DNA from 3 places in the Bradyrhizobium sp. USDA 4451 genome. Region 1 is predicted to be linked to each of the others. Evidence: predicted binding sites of a transcription regulator. Region 1 holds the regulator's gene; each other region holds the start of a gene.
The links. Region 1 encodes PhoB, which activates phosphate uptake and scavenging genes when phosphate is short. Its sites were predicted from a motif close to TGTCATNNANCTGTCAT; they were not measured.

Region 1 (7,961 bases):
TGCGCCGTTCGGACGGTTCGGGCACCACCTTCAACTTCACCGACTACCTCTCCAAGTCGAACGCCGACTGGAAGTCCAAGGTCGGTTCCGGCACCGCGGTCGAGTGGCCGGTCGGCGTCGGCGCCAAGGGCAACGAAGGCGTTGCCGGCAACATCAGCCAGACCAAGAACGCGATCGGCTATGTCGAATACGCCTACGCCAAGCAGAACAAGCTGACCTACACCGCGCTGGTCAACAAGGCCGGCAAGACCGTGCAGCCGACCATCGCCGCCTTCCAGGCTGCCGCCTCGAATGCCGATTGGGCCAAGGCTCCCGGCTACTACGTCATCCTGACCGACCAGCCGGGCGAAGCCTCCTGGCCGATCACCGCGGCGACCTTCATCCTGATGCACAAGGACGCGACCGACAAGGCGGCCTCGCAGGAAGCGATCAAGTTCTTCAAATATGCCTTCGAGAAGGGTGGCAAGGCGGCCGAAGAGCTCGACTACATCCCGATGCCGGACTCGGTCGTCAAGCTGATCGAGAAGACCTGGTCCTCGGACATCAAGAGCTAAGTCCACCGCATCGGACAACGCCTGGGCCGCCTCTCGAGGGCGGCACAGGTTGAACGACCAAGCTGTTGAGCGATCAAGACCCGGGCTCCGATCACCGCGGCAACAAGCGCGGGAGGGGTCCGGGGTTCGCGCCTCCGGCAGGCGCGGCCGGAACGGTGCCGGGTCACAGGCGTCGCTGGAGATCGCTTCGGGGCGTGGCGGTTTGCGTGGCTTTCACATAGTAAAGAGGGAATTGGCGTGGCAGACATGGCTGTTCAGGGCGATGTGATGGAAGCCGCGGGACCTTACGATCGCGCCAAGGCCCTCAGTGCCTTTAAGCTCGGTGATCTCACTTTCTATTGGATCACCCGCATCTCGGCGATCTCGGTCCTGTTGATCCTCGGCGGCATCATCCTGTCGCTGATCGTCGGTGCCTGGCCGGCAATGAAGGAATACGGCTTCGCCTTCCTCTGGACCCAGCGTTGGGCGCCCTCGGCCGATCCGCCGGTGCTCGGCGCGCTCGGCCCGATCTACGGCACGCTGATCACCTCGGTCATCGCCATGCTGATCGCGATCCCGGTCGGCATCGGCATCGCCGTGTTCCTCACCGAACTCTGCCCGCAGTGGCTGCGCCGCCCGATCGGCATCGCCATCGAGCTGCTCGCCGGCATCCCCTCCATCATCTACGGCATGTGGGGCTTCTTCGTGCTCGGCCCGTTCCTGGCCAACACGTTCCAGCCGTTCATGATCCGGATCTTCGAGGGCGTTCCAGTGCTGGGCGCGGTGTTCGCCGGCCCGCCGTCCTATCTCAGCCTGTTCAACGCGGCGCTGATCCTCGCCATCATGGTGCTGCCGTTCATCACCGCGATCTCGGTCGACGTGTTCAAGACCGTGCCGCCCGTGCTCAAGGAAGCCGCCTACGGCATGGGCTGCACCACCTGGGAAGTCGTCCGCAGCGTCGTGATCCCCTACACAAGGGTCGGCGTGATCGGCGGCATCATGCTGGCGCTCGGCCGCGCGCTCGGCGAAACCATGGCGGTGACCTTCATCATCGGCAACTCGTTCCGCATCTCGTCGTCGATCTTCGCGCCGGGCACCACGATCTCGGCGGCGATCGCTTCCGAATTCGCCGAGAGCGACGGCCTGCACCAGTCCGGCCTGATCCTGCTCGGCCTGTTGCTGTTCGTGCTGACCTTCTTCGTGCTCGCCGGCGCGCGGCTGATGCTGATGCGGCTCGAGAAGAAGGCGGGGAAGTGACGCCATGAACCCGATCTACAAATCCCGCCGCCGCAGCGACATCATCATCCGCACGCTCTGCGTCGGTGCGGCGCTGTTCGGCGTCACCTGGCTGGCGCTGATCCTGATCACGCTGCTCTACAACGGCCTTGCCGGCCTCAGCGTGCAGCTGTTCACCCAGAACACGCCGCCGCCGGGCTCGACCGATGGCGGTCTGCTCAACGCCATCGTCGGCTCGGTCATCATGACCGTAATCGGCGTCGGCATCGGCGCGCCGCTCGGCCTGTTCGCCGGCACCTACCTTGCCGAATACGGCAAGCACGACAAGCTCACCTCGGTGATCCGCTTCATCAACGACATCCTGCTCAGCGCGCCGTCGATCATCATCGGGCTGTTCATCTATGGTGCGGTGGTGGTGCCGATGCGCGGCTTCTCGGCGATCGCAGGCAGCCTTGCGCTCGCCGTGATCGTGATCCCGGTCGTGCTGCGCACCACCGAGGACATGCTGCTGCTGGTGCCCAATCCGTTGCGCGAGGCGGCCTCCGCGCTCGGCCTGCCGCGTTCGCTGGTGATCAAGCGGATCGCTTATCGTGCTGCGCGTAGCGGCTTGATCACCGGCGTGCTGCTGGCGACCGCGCGTGTCGCCGGCGAGACCGCGCCGCTGCTATTCACCGCGCTGTCGAACCAGTTCTTCAGCTGGGATTTGACCAAGACGATGGCCAACCTGCCGGTGACCATCAACAACTTCGTGCAGAGCCCCTACGCCTACTGGAAGGAACTGGCGTGGAGCGGCGCACTGCTCATCACCTTCACCGTGCTCGCGTTGAATATCGGCGCGCGTATCCTTGGTGCCGAAAGGACCGCAAAATGACCGAGCTTTCCGTCTCCACGACTGTCGCGGGCCACGTTCCCCAGGTGCCGCTTCCGGACGCGCCGCCGAAAGTCACGGTGCGTAACCTCAATTTCTATTACGGCGAGCACCACGCGCTGAAGAACATCAACCTGACGCTCGGCACCAACCGCGTCACGGCGTTCATCGGACCGTCGGGCTGCGGCAAGTCGACCCTGCTGCGCATCTTCAACCGGATGTACGACCTTTATCCGGGCCAGCGCGCGGTCGGCCAGCTGATGCTGGACCAGACCAACATCCTCGATCCCAAGCTCGACCTCAATCTGCTCCGCGCGCGGGTCGGCATGGTGTTCCAGAAGCCGACGCCGTTCCCGATGACGATCTACGAGAACATCGCCTTCGGCATCCGCCTCTACGAGAAGATCTCGAAGTCCGAGATGGACGACCGGGTCGAGAAGGCGCTGCGCGGCGGCGCGCTGTGGAACGAGGTCAAGGACAAGCTGAACGCCTCCGGCCTGTCGCTGTCCGGCGGCCAGCAGCAGCGGCTGTGCATCGCGCGCACCGTGGCGGTGCGTCCCGAGGTGATCCTGTTCGACGAGCCGTGCTCGGCGCTCGATCCGATCTCCACCGCCAAGGTCGAGGAGCTGATCCAGGAACTCTCCGAGGATTACACGATCGCGATCGTCACCCACAACATGCAGCAGGCGGCGCGCGTCTCCGACAAGACCGCCTTCATGTATCTCGGCGAGCTGATCGAGTTCGACGACACCAACAAGATCTTCACCTCGCCGAGCGATCGACGCACCCAGGACTACATCACCGGCCGGTTCGGCTGACCGGGCTGAGGAGACAGATGATGGCTTCTGAACACACCGCCAAGGCATTCGACAGCGACCTGCAGGAGTTGACCCGCCTGGTCGCCGAGATGGGCGGCCTCGTCGAGCGGATGATCACCGAGTCGGTCGACGCGCTGATCCGGCGCGACGTCGCGCTCGGCAAGCGCGTGGTCGCCGCCGACATCGAGATCGACAATCTGCAGCGCGTCATCGAAGAGCGCGCGGTGCTGACGATCGCGCGCCGCCAGCCGATGGCGATCGATCTGCGCGAGATCGTCAGCGCGATGCGCGTCGCCACCGACCTCGAGCGGATCGGCGACCTGGCCAAGAACATGGGCAAGCGCGTCGCGGCGCTGGAGAGCGATTTCCAGCCGCTGAAGCTGATCCGCGGCCTGGAGCACATGACCGACCTCGTGCTGTCGCAGGTCAAGTCGGTGCTCGACGCCTATGCCGCGCACGATCTGCCGGCGGCGATGAACGTCTGGAAGGGCGACGAGGAGGTCGACGCGATCTGCACCTCGCTGTTCCGCGAGCTGCTCACCTACATGATGGAAGACCCCCGCAACATCTCGTTCTGCATCCATCTGATGTTCTGCGCCAAGAACATCGAGCGGATCGGCGATCACGCCACCAACATCGCCGAGACCGTGTTCTACATGATCGAAGGCCAGCAGATCACCGACAAGCGCCCGAAGGGCGACATGACCAATTTTGCCACCACTGTGCCGGGTAACTAGGACATCATCCGCACGCGCGGAACCGGATTGTCTTCGACAAGTCGTTTCCGCGGGGATTATGCTCAAGAAGCTAAGCGTTTCGGTTTGCGTCTGGGCAACAGATCACCACAGAGAAAGAACTTAGACCGATGAGCGCACGCATTCTGGTAGTCGAAGACGAGGAAGCGCTAACGACGCTGTTGCGCTACAACCTCGATGCGGAAGGCTACGATGTCGAAACGGTGGGGCGCGGCGACGATGCCGATACCCGCCTCAAGGAGCGCGTTCCCGACCTCGTGGTCCTCGACTGGATGCTGCCGGGCCTGTCCGGCATCGAGCTGTGCCGCCGCCTGCGGGCGCGGCCCGAGACCAAGCAGCTTCCGATCATCATGCTGACCGCGCGCGGCGAGGAGAGCGAGCGGGTGCGCGGTCTGGCCACCGGCGCCGACGATTACATCGTCAAGCCGTTCTCGGTGCCGGAGCTCCTGGCGCGGGTGAAGGGCCTGCTGCGCCGCGCGAGCCCGGAGCGGCTCGCCACCGTCCTGACCTATGGCGACATCGAGCTCGACCGCGAGAAGCGCCGCGTCGCGCGCTCCGGCCGCCCAATCGATCTCGGGCCGACCGAGTATCGGCTGCTCGAATTCTTCCTCGAGCATCCCGGCCGCGTGTTCAGCCGCGAGCAGCTGCTCGACAGCGTCTGGGGCCGCGACATCTACATCGATGAGCGCACCGTCGACGTCCATATCGGCCGCCTGCGCAAGCTGCTCAATCCGGGCCGCGAGCAGGATCCGATCCGCACCGTGCGCGGCGCCGGCTACGCGCTCGACGACCGCTTCGCGAAAGCCGAGCCGCAGCCGTAAGTCGCCTTTCCGGCGAGAGCCGTCATCGTCATCGTCATTGCGAGCGGAGCGAAGCAATCCATCGCGCCACGAGCGGCGGCTCGTTATCGCGTGAGGTGAGCACACTGTCCGGCTCCCTCCCTCCTTGCGGGGGAGGGTGGGGAGGGGCGCGTGTGCTCACCTTACGTCGCGCAGTGCGCTTGACCTGGGCTATGTGCCCTTGATGTTCATTCGCTCACAAAAAATCCCCGCTTGTGCGGGGATTTGTTTTTCAGGTCTTCCGTAGTTTTCCCGAGGGCTACTTGATCTGCGGCTTCGCCGACGGCCGGCGGCGATCGGCGGCGGGCTGGTAGGCGACGCGGGAATGATGCGCGCAATAGGGCAGGCCGGCGAGCGCCTTGCCGCCGCAGAAGAAGAATTCCGGGCTCGAGGGATCGCCGACCGGCCAGTGACAGGTGGCCTCGTTGAGTTCGAGCAGCGACAGCCGCTGGCTCATCGGCACCACGTTGTCGAACGAGATCGGATCGGGCTCCATCTCGACCTCGAAGGCGTGCGCGAGCGCGGTGTTGCCGCGCGAGACCGGGCGCGCCACTCGCATCATGTGCTGGGCGGGGCGCGCCTTGCGCTGCCGCGGCGCCGCCGTGGAGGGTGCCTTGGCGCGGCCGGAGAGGCCGAGCCGGTGCACTTTGCCGATCACGGCGTTTCGCGTCACATTGCCAAGTTCCGCTGCGATCTGGCTGGCCGAAAGGCCAGACTCCCAGAGCTTCTTCAGCTGCTCGACGCGATCGTCGGACCAGGTCAATACCGTCATCGCATTCTTCCTTTCGCATGGCGCCGGCCAGTCATTGGAGCGGCGCTGCGAGCCAAATCTGGACAAATATCCCTGCGGCCAGAATCCCTTAGCCCTCGCCGGGCGCGGTGTTGCGCCCGAACGTTTACGCGAGACACAAAGGCTACTTAGAGGGTCCAGTACTGCCGCACGAGATGTCGTACCCGACAGGCCAAACGCTACAATATGGCGTGACTCTGGCGCAAGAGTCCGCGGCCGTGCGTCCACATGTTCCGACAAAGTTAAGCATTGCTGTGAGGCTTTTCCACCGCACCGGAATGCTCCGGATTGCGCTCGTTCGGCAGCGCAGGAAGCCCGGCAAAAGGACCGGCTCCTGGCGATTGACACGGACCCGCCGCAGCATAGAATGTTGCCCACGTGCCGCCCGCAAAGGCGGCCGTTTTGTTTTCCGAAGCTGGCCGTTGCTGCGCTGGCGTCAAGGCGCGCGGCAATTGTCGGCTTCAAACCGGCAGTGAACGCCATGACCAACGCCTCGTCGCATCTGCTTCCCGTCTTCGCCAGGGTCGATCTCGGCTTCGAGCGCGGTGAGGGCGCCTGGCTGATCGCAACCAACGGCGACCGCTATCTCGATTTCACCTCGGGCGTCGCCGTCAACGCGCTCGGGCATGCGCATCCGCATCTGGTGAAGGCGCTGCAGGAACAGGCGACCAGGCTCTGGCACATGTCGAACCTGTTCAAGAGCCCGGACGGCGAGGTGCTCGCCGCGCGGCTGTGCGAGCAGAGCTTCGCCGACTTCGTGTTCTTCTGCAATTCCGGCGCGGAGGCGATGGAGGGCGTGATCAAGCTGGTCCGCCACTATCACTTCTCCAAGGGCCATGGCGAGCGCTACCGCATCATCACCTTCGAAGGCGCCTTCCATGGCCGCACGCTGGGCACGCTGGCCGCGACCGGCGCGGCGAAATATCTCGAAGGCTTTGGCCCGCCGATGGACGGCTTCGACCAGGTGCCGCATGGCGACATCGAGGCGGTGAAGAAGGCGATCGGCCCGCACACCGCCGGCATCCTGATCGAACCGGTGCAGGGCGAGGGCGGGGTGCGCTCGGCGCCGCAGGCGTTCTTCAAGGCGCTGCGTGCGCTGTGCGACGAACATGGCCTGCTGCTGGCGTTCGACGAGGTGCAGACCGGCATGGGCCGTACCGGCGATTTGTTTGCCTACAAGCGCACCGGCGTCACGCCGGACGTGATGTCGCTCGCGAAGGCGCTCGGCGGCGGCTTCCCGATCGGCGCGGTGCTGGCGACCGCGAAAGCGGCCGAAGGCATGGCGCCGGGCTCGCACGGCTCGACCTTTGGCGGCAATCCGCTGGCGGTCGCCGCCGCCAATGCCGTGCTCGACGTCATGCTGAAGCCCGGCTTCTTCGAGCACGTGCAGAAGATGTCGCTGCTGCTCAAGCAGAAGCTCGCCTCGGTCGTCGACCGCTATCCCGGCGTGCTGTCGGAAGTGCGCGGCGAGGGCCTGTTGATCGGCGTCAAGGCCGTGGTGCCGTCGGGCGACCTGATCGCCGCATTGCGCAACGAGAAGCTGCTCACCGTCGGCGCCGGCGACAATGTGGTCCGGTTCCTGGCGCCCCTGATCGTGACCGAAGCCGAGATCGATCAGTCGATCGTCTCGCTCGAGCGTGCCTGCGCGACATTGTCGGCAGCGCAGCCGAGGAAGGCTGGATGATGAGCAAGCCGGTCCGTCACTTCCTCGACATCAACGAGCTGCCGCTCGCCGAGCTGCGCAACATGCTGTCCGCCGGCGCCGCCATGAAGGCGAAGCTGAAGGCGCATGAGAAGGGCAAGAAGCCGCTCGAGGGCAAGACGCTGGCGATGATCTTCGAGCGCCCGTCGACCCGCACCAGGGTGTCGTTCGACGTCGGGATGCGCCAGCTCGGCGGCGAATCCATCATGCTGACCGGCGCCGAGATGCAGCTTGGCCGCGGCGAGACCATCGCCGACACCGCGCGCGTGCTGTCGCGCTATGTCGATGCGATCATGATCCGCATCCTCAACCATGACGCGCTGCTCGAGCTCGCCGCCCACGCCACTGTTCCCGTCATCAACGGCCTGACCCGGCGTTCGCATCCCTGCCAGGTGATGGCGGATCTCATGACCTATGAGG
Region 2 (7,961 bases), 2.7 Mb from region 1:
CACGCCCCGGAATGACGACGGTCGGTGCGACAAAACAACCCGACGGGCAACTCAGTAAAATCCGTCAACCACCTAGCACGAAAATATTTCGCTTTATCCGAAGGGCAACTCAGTGTATGAATTCCCCGTCTCACCCGACACGAGGGGCGCTTCGCGGTCGTCACGAACGTGGGTCGAGATGCGGTGGACGCGGATTGCGCAACTGACGAGTGCGCATGAAGCGGACGGCGAAATCGTGCAGGCCTGACGCCCTAGCGGTAGGTGTCTCTTCCGATTGCGCAATGCGCGTTGTGAAGACGGTGACAACAAAGCCAAGTCTCGCCGGGGAGAGCACGTATAAGCCGTAAGCCATCGCGCAGGGAAAGCCGGGCTGCTCCGGTTACACCTGTGGTCCTACCCCCGAGCTTTCTACCCATTGCTCGGGGCCCATGGGTGCGATCGGCACCCGGCTTTCCCTGCGCCCTCTTCAAGAAGAGGGCCTGAAAACTGGCAAACCTCGGGTGCATTCCGCACTGCGAGACCGCGAGAACATGCCGAGCCATGCAGAAAGCCCCGTTCTGCCCTTTATGCAGGGCCAAAATCCCTGCAAGACCCTTGACATAGCTGCCCTTTCGGCAGAACGCGTGGGGTCAAGCCGTCATGGACTGTTCATGGATCTGATTAGCACGACCTCCGACCTCGCCGCCGCCTGCGACCGGCTCGCCAAACACAAGGTCATCACCGTCGACACCGAGTTCCTGCGGGAGACGACCTATTATCCCCTGCTCTGCGTCGTGCAGATGGCAAGCGCGGACGAAGCCGTCGTGGTCGACGCGCTGGCGCCCGGCATCGACCTCAAGCCGTTCTTCGAGCTGATGTCGAATGAAGCCGTGCTCAAGGTCTTCCACGCCGCGCGGCAGGATATCGAAATCGTCTGGCACCTCTCCGGCACGATTCCGCATCCGATCTTCGACACTCAGGTCGCCGCGATGGTGCTCGGCTATGGCGACAGCATCGCCTACGACCAGCTGGTCGATCGCGTCACCGGCCACCGCCCCGACAAGACCCATCGCTTCACCGACTGGTCGCGCCGTCCGCTGAGCGAGGAGCAACTGCATTACGCGATCTCCGACGTCACCCATCTGCGCGAGGTGTTCGCCGCGCTCGATGCCGATTTGCGGAAGCGCGATCGCAGCGACTGGGTCAGCGAGGAGATGGAGATCCTGACCTCGCCGAAGACCTACGACTTCCATCCCGAACGGGCCTGGGAACGGCTCAAGACCCGCGTGCGCAAGCCGCGCGAACTTGCGGTTCTGATCGAGGTCGCGGCCTGGCGCGAGCAGGAGGCGCAGAGCCGCGACGTGCCGCGCTCGCGCGTGCTCAAGGACGACGCGGTCGGCGATATCGCCACCCATGCGCCGACCTCGCTGGACAAGCTCGGCAATCTGCGTTCGCTGCCGAAAGGCTTCGAGCGCTCGAAATGGGGCGCGGACATCATCGCCGCGGTGCAGCGCGGGCTGGCGCGTGATCACGCGACGCTGCCCAAGCTGGAAAAGCCGCGCAACAATTCCAATGGTGCCGCGACCGTCGAGCTGCTGAAGGTGCTGCTGCGCATGACCTCGGAGCGCCACGGCGTCGCCAGCAAGGTGATCGCCACCGTCGACGATCTCGAACAGATCGCCGCCAGCGACCAGGCTGAGGTCGCCGCCCTGCACGGCTGGCGGCGCGAATTGTTCGGCGAGGCGGCGCTCAAGCTCAAGCACGGCCAGCTCGCGCTGGCGATCGACAAGGGCCGCGTGGTGCGGGTCGATCGGGGCTAGCGCAAACGCGCGATGCGCGCCAGGTTCCATCGGCACGCGGCCGGCGACCGAACGCTCCGCGGCGGCTTTCGACCGGCACAGGCGGAGGTTGCGTCACACGAAACCACCGCGCTTGCTAAGCCGCAAATTTCGTGTTGCAATCCCTTCACAATCGGATCGCGGCCGTTCGACTGTGCGTTTCACGACGTTGCTGTCCAAAGCTTCGACGTACAAGGCTTCGAGAGGCGAAACTTCGGACTTGAAGACTTTGGATCTGAAGACCCGGGAACTGAGCAGACGGCGGCAAGCCCGCTTGTGGCGTGGCACGTGGAAAACGTGGCCGCGTCTTTTTTATGTCTAAACTGGGAGAGAGACGATGCCGAAGGGTACCGTCAAATGGTTCAACCCGACCAAAGGCTACGGGTTCATCAAGCCGGCCGTCGGCGACAAGGACGTGTTCGTCCACATCTCGGCGGTCGAACGCGCAGGGCTGAGCACACTCAACGAGAACCAGACCGTCGAGTACGAACTGGTGGAGAACCGCGGCAAGGCGTCGGCAGAGAACCTCAAGGTTCACTGACACCCGCTGCTGGCGGAATTCATCCTGATGCTTCCCCCGGCCGCATCACCCGGGGGATTCGTCCCGAGGATTTCTCGTGCCACCGCGCGCTAAGGCGCCGGCGCAATCAGCGTGCTGTCCGTTGCGGCGCTGCCCTGGGTCTTGCAGACGTCGCCTTCGAGCCTGAGCCGGCCCGAAGCCAGCAGCCGCAGCGCCGCCGGATAGATGCGATGCTCGATGGTGATCACGCGCGCGGCGAGCGTCTCCGGCGTGTCGTCGTCGGCCACGGTGACCGCGCCCTGCATCACGATCGGCCCGGCGTCGGTCTCCGGGATCACGAAATGCACCGTCGCACCCGACAGCTTGACCCCTGCGCGCAGCGCCTGGCCGTGCGGATCGAGGCCGGGAAAACACGGCAGCAGCGACGGATGGATGTTGAGCATCCGGCCATACCAGTGCCGCACGAAATCGGCGGTGAACAGCCGCATGAAACCGCCGAGGCAGATCAGCTCGACCTGGCTGTCGTCGAGCGCTTTTTGCAGCACCGCCTCGAAGCCGGCGCGGTCCTTGCCGAACGGCTTGCTCTCGATGACGACGGTCGGAATGCCGCTGGCGGCCGCCTTTTCAAGCCCGGGCGCATCGGCGCGGTTGGAGATCACGGCCACGATCTCGGCCGGAAAATCCGCGGCCTTGGCGGCCTCGATCAGCGCGGCCATGTTGGAGCCGCGGCCGGAGATCAGGATGGCTGTGCGGCGCTTCATCTGGAGAGATCGAGATGACCGTTATAGACCACGCGATGCTCGTCCTTCGCCTCGATCACTTCGCCCAGCAGCGTCACGGTCTCGCCGCCGGCGGTGAAGGCTTCGGTCACCGCATCGACTGCATCCCGCCTGACGATCGCGATCATGCCGATGCCACAGTTGAAGGTGCGCAGCAGCTCGAGCTCGGCGATGCCGCCCTGCTCGGCCAGCCATTTGAACACCGGCAGCACCGGCAGCCGCGCCAGATCGATGCCGACGCCGAGATGTTTCGGCAGCACGCGCGGGATGTTGTCGGTGAAGCCGCCGCCGGTGATGTGGGCGAGCCCCTTCACCGCACCGGTTTCGCGGATCGCGCGCAGGCAGGACTTCACATAGAGCCTGGTCGGCGTCAGCAGTGCCGCGCCGAGCGTCATGACCGGCGCGAACGGCGCCGGCGCGTCATAGGCCACGCCGGACAGCTCGACGAGCTTGCGCACCAGCGAATAGCCGTTGGAGTGCACGCCCGAGGACGCCAGCCCGATCACGGCGTCGCCGGCGGCGATATCCCCGGTCGGCAGCAAGGTGTTGCGCTCGGCCGCGCCGACCGCAAAGCCGCCGAGGTCGTAATCGCCATCCTTGTAGAGGCCGGGCATCTCGGCGGTCTCGCCGCCGATCAGCGCGCAGCCGGATTCGCGGCAGCCCTCGGCGATGCCGGCGACGATCTGCGCGGTGGCCTCCGGATGCAGCTTGCCGCAGGCGAAATAGTCGAGGAAGAACAGCGGTTCCGCGCCCTGCACGACGAGGTCGTTGACCGACATCGCGACCAGGTCGATGCCGATGCCGCTATGGATACCAGTCTCGATCGCGATCTTCAGCTTGGTGCCGACGCCATCGGTCGCGGCCACCAGGACCGGATCCTTGAAGCCCGCCGCCTTGAGGTCGAACAGCCCGCCGAATCCGCCGATCTCGGCGTCCGCGCCGGGCCGTGCGGTGGCCCGCACCATCGGCTTGATCAGATCGACCAGACGATTGCCGGCGTCGATATCGACACCCGAATCCGCGTAAGTGAGCCCGTTTTTGCGCTCGGTCATGCCCAATTCCAGATGATCAGGGGCTGGTTACGAGGAATTCCGCCCCCGCGCAATGGCTCGCGGCATTGCCGCCGCGATACTATGTAGATAACACCCGGCCGCCGCACAAAAGAGCCGGATATCGAGTAAAATCAGGCTTCTAGCCGGGAAGCGATCCAAGTTGAGCATTCCGAACATCATTACCCTCGGCCGCATCATCCTGGTGCCGGTGATCGTCTGGGCCATCGTGTCGAGCCAGATGGAGATCGCATTCGCGATCTTCGTGATCGCCGGCGTGTCGGACGCGGTCGACGGTTTCCTCGCCAAGCGCTTCAACATGACGAGCGAGCTCGGCGCCCTGCTCGACCCGCTCGCCGACAAGGCGCTGTTGGTGTCGATCTATGTCGCGCTCGGAATCTGGGGCGCGGTGCCGCGCTGGATCGTGATTCTGGTGGTGTCGCGCGACATCATGATCGTCTCCGCCGTGATTGTGTCATGGTTGTTCGACAAGCCCGTCGAGATGAAGCCGCTGATGGTGTCGAAGCTGAACACGGCGGCGCAGGTCGCGTTTGCAGCCCTGGTGCTGGCCTCGCTCGGCTTTCGCTTCGAGCCGCATCCCTACGACCTGATCCTGATGGGCCTGGTCACGATCTTTACTTTGGGTTCGGTGTCCCTCTATCTCGTGGAGTGGGTCCGGCACATGAGCACGATCGAGGCCCGGTAGGACAAGCGGAAGCCGGTTTTCCCGCGACAGGCGCAAAGCGCTGGCGCAGAGATCTTGCTAGAATGAAGTGGTTTGGAGACTTGCGTGGCCGGTAGCGTTCAACCTCGTCAATTGGCCTTGGCCCTGCCGCACGAGGAGAAACTGACCCGCGACGATTTCCTGGAGGGCCCCGCCAATGAGGCGGCGCTGGCGCTGATCGACGGCTGGCCCGACTGGCCGAACCGGATCATGCTGCTGGTCGGCCCCGACGGCTCCGGCAAAAGCCACCTCGCCGCGATCTGGGCCGAGAGCGCCGGCGCCCGCGGCGACCGCGGCTCATGCGCTGACCGCCGACACGGTGCCGACGGCGCTTGCGACCGGCGCGCTGGTGGTCGAGGATTTGAGGCCGTCGGATTTCGACGAGCGCGCGATGTTTCACCTGCTCAATCTCGCGCGGCAGGACGATGCCTACCTGCTGATCACGGCCCGCATCCCGCCATCGGCATTCGAGATCGAGCTGCGCGATCTGCGGTCGCGGCTTCGCGCGGTGCCGACGGTGACGCTGCTGCCGCCCGACGACCAGCTGTTCCGCGGCCTGATCGTCAAGTTCTGCGCCGACCGCCAGATGAGCGTGGACGAGCCGCTGGTCAGCTATCTCTGCAACCGGATCGAGCGCTCCTACGTTGCCGTCCGCCAGGCGGTCGAACTGCTCGACACCGAGGCGCTGCGGCTCGGCCGACCGGTCACGCGGGCGCTGGCGGCGGAGCTGTTGCGCGACGCCTGAGCGGCGCTGTGGCTTGACGGCGCGGGGCAGCGGAACATCAATGTCATCGAAACGTCATCGCAATATCACATGGTCTCTGCGGCCCTCGGCTAGACCGCTCCGGCCCCTGCCCCGAACTGGACCAGCACTTGATGGACTCGGCACAAGCAACTGAAATCAAAGAGAAAGAGGCGGAACTCCCGCCCGCCCCGGCGATCGCGACCAGCCCCGAGCGATTCATCAATCGGGAGCTCTCCTGGCTGCATTTCAACCGCCGGGTGCTCGAGGAATCGGTCAATCTCGGCCATCCCGTGCTGGAACGGGTCCGCTTCCTGTCGATTTCGGCGAATAACCTCGACGAGTTCTTCATGGTCCGTGTCGCCGGCATCAAGGCGCAGGTTCGCGAAGGCATCACCGAGCGCAGCCCGGACGGCCTGCTGCCGGCCGAGCAGCTTGTGATGATCAACAAGACGGTGTCGCAGCTCGCCTCAGACCAGCAGGCGATCTGGAGCGACCTGCGCGACATCCTGGCCAAGGTCGGCATCCAGCTGGTCGACGGGCGCGACGTCACCAAGTCCGAGCGCAGCTGGATCGAGGATCACTTCCTCCACAGCATCTTCCCGCTGCTGACCCCGCTCGCGATCGACCCGGCGCACCCGTTCCCGTTCATCCCGAATCTCGGCTTCACGGTGGCGCTGCAATTGTCGCGGATCTCCGACGGCAAGGCGATGAACGCGCTGATCCGCATGCCCGGCAAGATCGACCGCTTCATCCGCATCCCCTCCACCAAGGAAGGCGCGCCGGCGCGGCTGATCACGCTCGAGCAGGCCACCGGTCTGTTCATCGGCCGCCTGTTCCCCGGCTACACCGTCAAGGGCCAGGGCGCATTCCGCATCATCAGGGACTCCGAACTCGAAATCGAGGAAGAGGCCGAAGACCTCGTTCGCCTGTTCGAGACCGCGCTCAAGCGCCGCCGCCGCGGATCGGTGATCCGGCTCGAGATCGAGGCCACGATGCCGGAAGAGCTGCGCATCTTCGTGCAGCACGCCTTGTCGGCCGCGGACGATGAAGTGATCCTGGTCGACGGCGTGCTGGCGATGAACGAGCTGTCGCAGCTCACCCGCCTCAATCGCCCCGACCTCGAATTCCCGCCCTATGTGCCGCGTCATCCCGAGCGGGTGCGCGACCATGGCGGCGATATTTTCGCCGCGATCCGGCAGAAGGACCTCGTGGTCCACCATCCCTACGAATCCTTCGACGTCGTCGTCCAGTTCCTGCAACAGGCGGCGCGCGATCCCGACGTCGTCGCGATCAAGCAGACGCTGTATCGCACCTCGAACAACTCGCCGATCGTGCGCGCGCTGGCGGAGGCCGCCGAGGCCGGCAAGTCGGTGACCGCCTTGATCGAGCTCAAGGCGCGGTTCGACGAGGAAGCCAATATCCGCTGGGCGCGCGACCTCGAACGCGCCGGCGTGCAGGTGGTGTACGGCTTCATCGAGCTGAAAACGCACGCCAAGCTGTCGATGGTGGTGCGCCGCGAGGGCGGCAATCTCACCACCTATGTGCACACCGGCACCGGCAACTATCATCCGGTCACCGCGCGCATCTACACCGACCTCTCCTACTTCACCTCGGATCCGATCATCGGCCGCGACGTCGCGCGGGTGTTCAACTACATCACCGGCTATGCCGAGCCGAGCGACATCGAGAAGATGGCGGTGTCGCCGCTGACGCTGCGCAAGCGGATCATCGAGCACATCCATGGCGAGATCTCCCACGTCAAGCACGGCCGTGCGGGCGCGGTGTGGATGAAGATGAATGCGCTGGTCGACCCCGACATCATCGACGCGCTGTACGAGGCCTCCAAGGCCGGCGTATCGGTCGAGCTCGTGGTGCGCGGCATCTGCTGCCTGCGCCCCGGCCTGCCCGGCTTGTCGGAGAACATCCGCGTCAAATCGGTGATCGGCCGGTTCCTGGAACACGGCCGAATCTATTGCTTCGGCATGGGGCAAGGCCTGCCGAGCACAAAAGCTGCTGTGTATATCTCGTCCGCCGACATGATGCCGCGGAACCTCGACCGCCGCGTCGAGGTTCTCTGTCCGCTGCAAAATCCCACGGTGCATCAGCAGGTTCTCGAACAGATCATGGTCGCGAACCTGAAGGACACCGAGCAGAGCTGGCAATTGTTGCCGGATGGTTCGTCTACGCGTATGAAGGCCGCGAAAGGCGAAGAGCCTTTCAATCTGCATGACTACTTCATGACAAATCCGAGTCTGTCCGGCCGTGGTAAGTCTCTCAAGGAATCTTCACCGCGCCGTCTCACGCGTCGCAACGAACGTCAGCAGCCA
Region 3 (7,961 bases), 2.5 Mb from region 1:
TCCCGGCGATCCGAAAACTGCTCGACAAGGTCGGCTGGAACGTCGGCGATGTCGATTTGTTCGAGATCAACGAGGCGTTCGCGGTGGTCGCGATGGCGGCGCAGCGCGACCTCGGAATTCCGCGTGACCGGCTCAACATCAACGGCGGCGCCTGCGCGCTCGGCCATCCCATCGGCGCCACCGGCGCGCGGCTGATCGTGACGCTGCTGCACGCGCTGGAAGCGCAGAATCTGAAGCGCGGCGTCGCCGCGTTGTGCATCGGCGGCGGCGAAGCCACCGCCATCGCGATCGAGCGGGTGACGCACTGACCGAACAGCGTCCACGTCATTGCGAGCAAAGCGAAGCAATCCATTGCTCAGCATACGCTGAAGCATGGATTGCTTCGTCGCTTCGCTCCTCGTGATGACGAAACTCGGGACAAGGCGCTCATGACACGGTAGCTCCGCGCCCTTAGTCCGAAAACGAGGGAACTATGTCATTTTAGACATGGCTAGCCCGTGCCATATTGTGCGTCATGCAAAGCTTTCACCGCAATTGATCCGGAACCCTATGATCTCGAACTGGCTTGCTTCCGCCCTCGCCCGCCGCAACATCCATTACGGCTGGGTGATGGTTGCCGTCACCTTCCTGGCCGCACTAATCTCCGCCGGCACGGTCGGCGCGCCCGGCGTCTTCATCGTTCCCCTGCAGCAGGAATTCGGCTGGTCCACCGCCGAGATCTCCTCGGCGCTATCGATCCGCTTCATCCTGTTCGGGCTGATGGCGCCGTTCGCCGCGGCGCTGATGAACCGCTACGGGCTGCGCAACGTGACGCTGGCGGCGCAACTGATCGTGGTGTCAGGCCTTGTCGCGTCGCTCGCGATGACGCAGGTCTGGCAGCTGATCGCGCTGTGGGGCGTCGTGATCGGGATCGGCACCGGCATGACTGCGCTGGTGCTCGGCGCGACCATTGCCACCCGCTGGTTCGTGGCACGACGCGGCCTCGTGATCGGCATGCTCACCGCGAGCGTTGCGACGGGCCAGCTCGCCTTCCTGCCGCTGCTCGCTGCGATCACCGAGCGTTATGGCTGGCGCGTCGCACTCGGATTCGTCTGCGTCATGCTCGGCATCGCCGCCTTTGCCGTGCTGATGCTGATGCGCGACCGGCCGAGCGACGTCGGCCTGCACCCGTTCGGCGATGCGGGCACCGCGCCCGTTCCTGCGCCGCCGCCCGCCAATGCGCCGATCATGGCGGCCGCGCTCGGCACGCTGCGCGACTCCTCGAAATCGTCGGTGTTCTGGATCCTGTTCGCAACCTTCTTCGTCTGCGGCGCCTCGACCAACGGCCTGGTCCAGGTCCATCTGATCCCGATGTGCCTCGACTTCGGCATCCCGCAAGTGCAGGCCGCGAGCCTGCTCGCTGCGATGGGCATCTTCGATTTCTTCGGCACCATCATCTCGGGCTGGCTGTCGGATCGCTACGACAACCGCTATCTGTTGTTCTGGTATTACGGGTTGCGCGGCCTGTCGCTGCTGTATCTGCCGTACTCCGACTTCACCTTCTACGGGTTGTCGCTGTTTGCGATGTTCTACGGCCTCGACTGGATCGCGACCGTGCCGCCGACGGTGCGCCTCACCGCGCAGCGCTTCGGCGCCGAGCGCGCCAATCTGGTGTTCGGCTGGATCTTTGCCGGCCATCAGCTCGGCGCCGGCGCGGCCGCATTCGGCGCCGGCCTGTCGCGCACGATCTATCAGAGCTATCTGCCGGCGTTCTTCATCGCCGGCGCGCTGTGTGTCTTCGCTGCGCTGATCACGCTCGCGATCGCGCGACCGCAACCGAAGCCGGTGGCTGAGCCGAAGCCGGCAACGGCCTGAGGCCGCCGCCCGCCACGGCCAGGCCAGGCCAGGCCAGCGTCCATGTCGGTGCTAGCCCTACTCCGCCGCAAGGCCGGTCGGCGTCGCCGCCTCGGCGGCTTCCTTGTTGTAATCGTGCACGACGCGGCCGAACGGCAGCGTCAGGTCGGCGATGTAATGATGCGCACCGACGACGCGCTTGACCGGGAAGTCCGCGACCGGCGCATTGACATGCGGCACCAGATGCAGCCGGCCCGGTCCGATCCACGAGCCCTTGACGTTGATGTCGGTGAGGTTGATCGCCACCAGCTGGCAGATCTCGAGATGACCGTCGACGCCGGGGATCATCTTCAGATTGACTTGCGTCTTCGACAGCGTGGCGCGGGTGGCGTCGCCATTGCCCGCCATGCTCTCGTGCTTGTAGCCCATCGTGCCCATCGCGACGAGCTGGCCGGCGTATTCCAGCGTGCCGGTCAGCGTGTCCTTGACGATCTCGAGCTTGGGGTGGGCGTACTTCTTCGGAAAGCCCCAGATCTCGCGGCCGGCGGCGATCGGCGGATCATCGTCGAGATACATCTGGCAGACGAAGTTGACGTCCTCGCCGTGCAGTCGCGCGGGGATCACGAGACCGGACTCGGTGTAGCTGCCGAAGCCGGAGCTGTCGGGCATCTTGATCCACTCGTAGTGCACGATGGCCTGCTCGACCGGCTCCAGCGGCTCAGGCAGTGCGGCGCGGACCAGCTCCGGCCCGGTTTCATAGGTGATGACCAGGAATTCGCGATCGATGAAGCGGTACGGACCGGCGGGATAGCTCGGACCGGCGGCCGGCATCGACGGAAGCTTGAACAGATCTTCCCTGCGCATCGCAATAACCCCCTGTTGGCAACGTTTGCGCGGACGCTAGCGGCCGAGATTGACAGCGATGTGAGGGATTTCCGTCAGGTGCATGACCTCGGTTACGCCTGCGTGACCTCGGTTACGGCTGCTGCGTAATCTCGGTGACGCCTGCGTGACCTGCGTTACGCTGCGGGAGGCCAATGCTAACCATGCAGGCAAGCCATGCCGGAGGCGCCACGCGCGGGCGCCGCAATTGTCATCACGGCGTCATCGGCACCCTGAATCCTCGCCGAAAATTTTGGAGTGTCTGAGATGGACGCGCGCACCCCTCATCCTGACGATATCGAGCACGCCACGCCCGGCTGGCGTCCCGAGGGATGCGATCGCGTCGCCCTGGTCCTGCAGGGCGGCGGCGCGCTCGGGGCCTATCAGGCCGGCGTCTACCAGGCGCTGCATGAATCCAACATCGAGCCCGACTGGGTCTGCGGCGTCTCGATCGGCGCGATCAACTCGGCGATCATCGCCGGCAATCCGCCTTCGAGGCGGCTGGAGCGGCTGCACACCTTCTGGGATCGCATCACCAGCCGCAAGATCTGGCACTACACGCCGGACGGCGACATCTTCCGCAAGGCGCGCAACTTCACCAGCTCATGGCTGACGACGACGCTGGGGCAGCCCGGCTTCTTCACCCCGCATCAGACCAATCCGTGGCTCAGCCCGGCCGGCGCGCGCACCGCCACCAGCTATTACGACACCACGCCGCTGCGTGAGTCACTGTTGGAGCTGGTCGATTTCGACCGGATCAATTCCAAGAAGATGCGCTTCGCGGTCGGCGCCGTGAACGTGCTCTCCGGCAACTTCATCTATTTCGACAATGCCCATGACGAGATCATCCCCGAGCACATCATGGCGAGCGGCGCGCTGCCGCCGGCGCTGCCGATGGTGAAGGTCGGCACCGATCATTTCTGGGACGGCGGCATCGTTTCCAACACGCCGCTGCAGCATCTGCTCGACCAGGAAGACAACATGAATTCGCTGGTGTTCCAGGTCGACCTGTTCTCGGCGCGCGGCGCGCTGCCGCGCGACATCCAGGACGTGATGGCCCGGCACAAGGACATCATGTATTCGTCGCGCACCCGCTACAACACCGACGTCTATCGCAAGACCTACAATCTGCGCACCGCCCTGCACAATGCGCTCGGGAAGATCCCCGACGATCATCTGTCGGAAGAGGAGCGCCAGCTCAAGAAGGCGAACAGCCGGCTGCCGGGGATCACGCTGCTGCAGCTGATCTACCAGCAGAAAGCCTATGAGGGCGACGCCAAGGACCACGAATTCTCCGGCACCTCGATGCGCGAGCACTGGGCGAGCGGCCACGAGGACACCAAGCGCTCGCTGAAGCGCCGCGACTGGATCAAGATGCCCGAGAACGGCATGGGCATCGTGATCCACGACGTGCATCGGGAAGCGGAATAGCGGCGCGCCGTCCATCCTCCGTCATTGCGAGAAGCGAAGCGACGAAGCAATCCATCCGTCAACGCGTGTCGACGAATGGATTGCTTCGCTGCGCTCGCAATGACGATTGGGAAATCGGCCTACGGCCGCGTCGACATGTTGCGCGGCGGCCCGGCGGTGCGGATCGGCTCCGCGAGGCGCGCGAACTCGCAGAGCAGCGAGCGCGTCCTGCGCGGGTCGATCACCTCCTCGACCCAGAACTTCTCGGCCGAGCGGAACGGCGAGCGCAGCTTGTTGAGGCGGTCCTCGATCTCGCGCAGCTTGGCGGCGGGATCGGCGGCCGCGTCGATCTCGGCGCGATAGGCCGCCTCGATGCCGCCCTCGAGCGGCAGCGAGCCCCAATAGGCCGACGGCCAGGCGTAGCGCATCGAGAAGCGGTTGGCCGGCTGATGCACCACGCCGGCGACGCCGAAGGCGTTGCGGATGATGATCGTGCACCAGGGCACCGTGCTCTGGTTGACGGCCGCCATCGCCCGCACGCCGTGGCGGATGGTCGCCGATTTCTCGGCCTCGAGCCCGATCATGAAGCCCGGGCAGTCCATCAGGTAGACCACCGGCAGATGGAAGGTCTCGGCGAAGTCGACCCAGCGCACCACCTTCTGGCAGGCATCCGCGGTCCACGAGCCGCCATAATGGAAGGGATCGCTGGCGAGCAGCAGCACCGCCCGGCCCTCGATCCGCGCAAGGCCCGTGATGACCGGCCGGCCGAAATTGGCGGCGACCTCGAAGAACGAGCCCTTGTCGACGACGGCCTCGATGATCGGCCGCATCTTGTAGACCTGCCGGCGATTGCGCGGCACCGCCTTCAGAAGCGATTCTTCGGCGCGTTCGGGATCGTCGGTGCAGGGAATGGTCGGCGGCACATCGTAGACCGACGACGGCAGATAGGACAGGAAACGCCGCGCATAGTCGAACGCCTCTTCTTCCGTCTCGACGGCCTGGTCGATCGCCCCGGCGCGGGTCTGGATGTCGGCGCCGCCGAGCTCCTGCTTGGTCAGATCCTGACCAAGCCGCTTCACCACCGGCGGACCGGCGACGAACATCGCCGAGCTCTTGGTCATGACAGAGTAGTGCGTGGCCGCGAGCCGCGCGGCGCCCAGGCCCGCGACCGAGCCGAGCCCGAGCCCGACCACCGGCACCCGCGCCAAGTTGGCGGTCGTGTACCAGTACCAGCGCGTGCCGCCGACGCCGCCGGGCAGATTGGCCGCGCCCTTGGTCTCGATCGTCTTCACCGAGCCGCCGCCGCCGGAGCCTTCGATCACCCGGATGATCGGCAGTCGGAAGTCGTGCGCCATCTCCTCCGCCATCAACGGCTTGGCGGAGATCGATGCATCCGCCGAGCCGCCGCGCACGGTGAAATCGTCGCCGACCACGACCACGGTGCGGCCGTCGACCCTGGCGCGGCCGAACACGCAGTTCGCCGGCGTCAGTTGCTTGAGTTCGTTGTTCTCGTCGTATTCGGCGATGCCGGAGATGGCACCGATCTCGTGAAAGCTGTTCCGGTCGATCAGCTTGTCGATGCGCTCACGAACCGTGAGCCGGCCCTGGTCGCGTTGCCGCTTGACCTTGTCAACGCCTCCCATCTCCCGCGCGAACGCTTCGCGCCGGGCGAGGTCGTCGAGTTCCGGCTTCCAGTTCATTCACTGCTCCCGTCTTGATGATTTTATTGTTGTTATGGCTGGCCACCGGAAGCGACTTGCGCTCGATCCGGTTGCTGAAGATGTCGCCGTCGGCGCCTTCGAGCAGGCTGCCGAGCGCGGCGGCGAGCTCGACCATCTGCGGCGCGACCTCGCGGTGCAGCCGCGCCTCGTCATACATCGCCGAGAGCAGGCCGATCGTGGTGACCACATAGGTCTGGTACTGCGGCGACCACAGCGGCACTGCGACGCCGTTGATGTGCGGGCTCCACAGGCCGCAGGCGACGACGTAGCCATGCTCCTGCAAATGACGGCGGTTGGCGGCGATGCGCGGCGTCAGCATCTTGGCGCTCTCGGGCAATTCGCCTTCCATCTCCGCGATCAGCGCGTCGCCGATCGCGGGATCGAGCGCTGCGGTATAGGCATGGCCGGCGGCGGTGGTCGCCATCGAAATCCGGCTGCCGGTGGCTTCATGCAGGCCGAGCGCGTTCGCCGCGCGGGCGAACTCCAGATAGACCAGATGAAAGCGGTCGGGGATCACGAAGCCCACGGTGCCGGGCAATTGATCGGCGACATCCTGCAGGCGCAGCCGGATCAGATTGCGCAGCTGCAAGCCCTTCATCATCGTGGTGCTCATCGCGACCGCGCTCGGGCCGATCCGGTATTTCTGGTCGCGCGGCAGATAGACCAGCTGTCCCATCCGCGTCAGCGTGTGCGTCAATCGCGACACCGTCGAACGCGGCAGGCCGCAGCGGTTCGAGATTTCGAGATTGCCGAGCCGGGCTTCGTGTCCTTCGAAGCACCGCAACACATCGAAGGCGCGCGACACCACCTGGATGACATCGTCATCGCCAGTCTCGCTGGCGAGCATTCCCTGCCTGCTAAGCCGTTCCGAGCGCCGTCCCATTTGCTTGGCTCCATTCCGTCATGCGGAATAAAATTCCACTTGCAGAACAAGCTACCTCAGGCAATCTGCCGCCACAACAAAAAGCCGTTCGCCGGATGAAATTTCCGCAAGACGGTATCGGAGACTGGAATGCCAGAGATCAAGGTCGTGACCGAAGTAGCCGGGCGTGTTTGCGCGCTTCCCGTCGAGGCCGGCAACAGCATCGGCGATGGCGACGAGATCGCGTTCGTCGAAGCGATGAAGATGGAGATACCGGTCACATCGACCGCAGCAGGCAAAATCAAGTCTATTCTGGTCAGGATCGACGATGTCATTGCCGAAGGCCAGGCTGTCGCGATCGTCGAGACCTGAGCGCTACCGGCACGCCACTCGGCGCGGACCAAATTCCCAGATGTCGTGTGATGGACGGCGGCTCCTTTGGGAGCGTCACGGCTCCGCATGCTATTTCGCTCTCGAAACATTCGCAGTTAGAAAGTTTCGCATGGCGATACATTTGCCGAGCAATCGCTCGTTTTGTGAACATCTGTTCGAAAACCGGCAGCTATCGGCTCGCGCCCGCTCGGCTCCATGCACGGCTGACGACGACGGGCGCTCAGTTGCGCGCGCCCAGATTGCGTTGCACAACAGGAGGCGATGAAACAATCGCCTCCTCCCGTCACCGCCAGCACCGTCAACTGGGCCCGCTCGCAGCCGCCGCTGCTGCGATTTCTGCACACTTGTTACGCAGACTTCCTCCCGGAGGGCGCCGGCGCGGTCGCCGACTACATCCCAGAACTCGGCAAGGCCGACCCTGCCCATTTCGGCATCAGCCTGGCGACGCTCGACGGCCATGTCTACGAGGTCGGCGACACCAGGGTGCCCTTCACCATCCAGTCGATGTCAAAGCCATTCGTGTTCGCCTTGGCGCTGGACACGCTGGGTGCCGAGCGGGTCGAGAGCGTGATCGGCGTCGAACCATCCGGCGATCCCTTCAACTCGATCCGGCTCAATGCCGACAACCACCCGTTCAACGCGATGGTCAATGCCGGCGCGATCGCCTGCTCCGGCCTGCTCCATGCCGACAAGCGCGATGGCGCATTCGACTATATCCGCGAGGCGCTCGGCCGCTTCGCCGGCCGCGAGCTCGATCTCGACGAGGCGGTCTACGCCTCCGAGAGCGCGACCGGCGACCGCAACCGGGCGATCGGCTATCTCCTGCGCACCAACAGCGTGATCACCGAGAGCGTGCCTGC

Region 2: ACVMB0_RS24405 (RNA degradosome polyphosphate kinase) is a predicted target of PhoB. The motif match lies at 5,676-5,692, and genes of this name have one in related genera.
Region 3: ACVMB0_RS23490 (acetoacetate decarboxylase) is a predicted target of PhoB. The motif match lies at 2,925-2,941, and genes of this name have one in related genera.

The regions. Positions count from the first base shown of each region.
Region 1 is NZ_JBTRCH010000001.1:2,604,421-2,612,381, forward strand. Features, by position in the region: gene pstS (phosphate ABC transporter substrate-binding protein PstS) at 1-554, shown strand, start outside; gene pstC (phosphate ABC transporter permease subunit PstC) at 801-1,790, shown strand; gene pstA (phosphate ABC transporter permease PstA) at 1,795-2,640, shown strand; gene pstB (phosphate ABC transporter ATP-binding protein PstB) at 2,637-3,455, shown strand; gene phoU (phosphate signaling complex protein PhoU) at 3,476-4,192, shown strand; gene phoB (phosphate regulon transcriptional regulator PhoB) at 4,321-5,031, shown strand; gene ACVMB0_RS12055 (GcrA family cell cycle regulator) at 5,309-5,821, opposite strand; gene ACVMB0_RS12060 (acetylornithine transaminase) at 6,321-7,523, shown strand; gene argF (ornithine carbamoyltransferase) at 7,523-7,961, shown strand, end outside.
Region 2 is NZ_JBTRCH010000001.1:5,319,221-5,327,181, reverse strand. Features, by position in the region: gene rnd (ribonuclease D) at 651-1,799, shown strand; gene ACVMB0_RS24430 (cold-shock protein) at 2,155-2,358, shown strand; gene purN (phosphoribosylglycinamide formyltransferase) at 2,448-3,098, opposite strand; gene purM (phosphoribosylformylglycinamidine cyclo-ligase) at 3,095-4,168, opposite strand; gene ACVMB0_RS24415 (CDP-alcohol phosphatidyltransferase family protein) at 4,329-4,871, shown strand; partial or broken gene ACVMB0_RS24410 (P-loop NTPase family protein) at 4,956-5,634, shown strand; gene ACVMB0_RS24405 (RNA degradosome polyphosphate kinase) at 5,766-7,961, shown strand, end outside.
Region 3 is NZ_JBTRCH010000001.1:5,130,283-5,138,243, reverse strand. Features, by position in the region: gene ACVMB0_RS23500 (acetyl-CoA C-acyltransferase) at 1-308, shown strand, start outside; gene ACVMB0_RS23495 (MFS transporter) at 550-1,854, shown strand; gene ACVMB0_RS23490 (acetoacetate decarboxylase) at 1,912-2,697, opposite strand; gene ACVMB0_RS23485 (patatin-like phospholipase family protein) at 2,983-4,146, shown strand; gene ACVMB0_RS23480 (acyl-CoA carboxylase subunit beta) at 4,266-5,825, opposite strand; gene ACVMB0_RS23475 (IclR family transcriptional regulator) at 5,755-6,729, opposite strand; gene ACVMB0_RS23470 (acyl-CoA carboxylase biotin carboxyl carrier protein subunit) at 6,859-7,080, shown strand; gene glsA (glutaminase A) at 7,363-7,961, shown strand, end outside.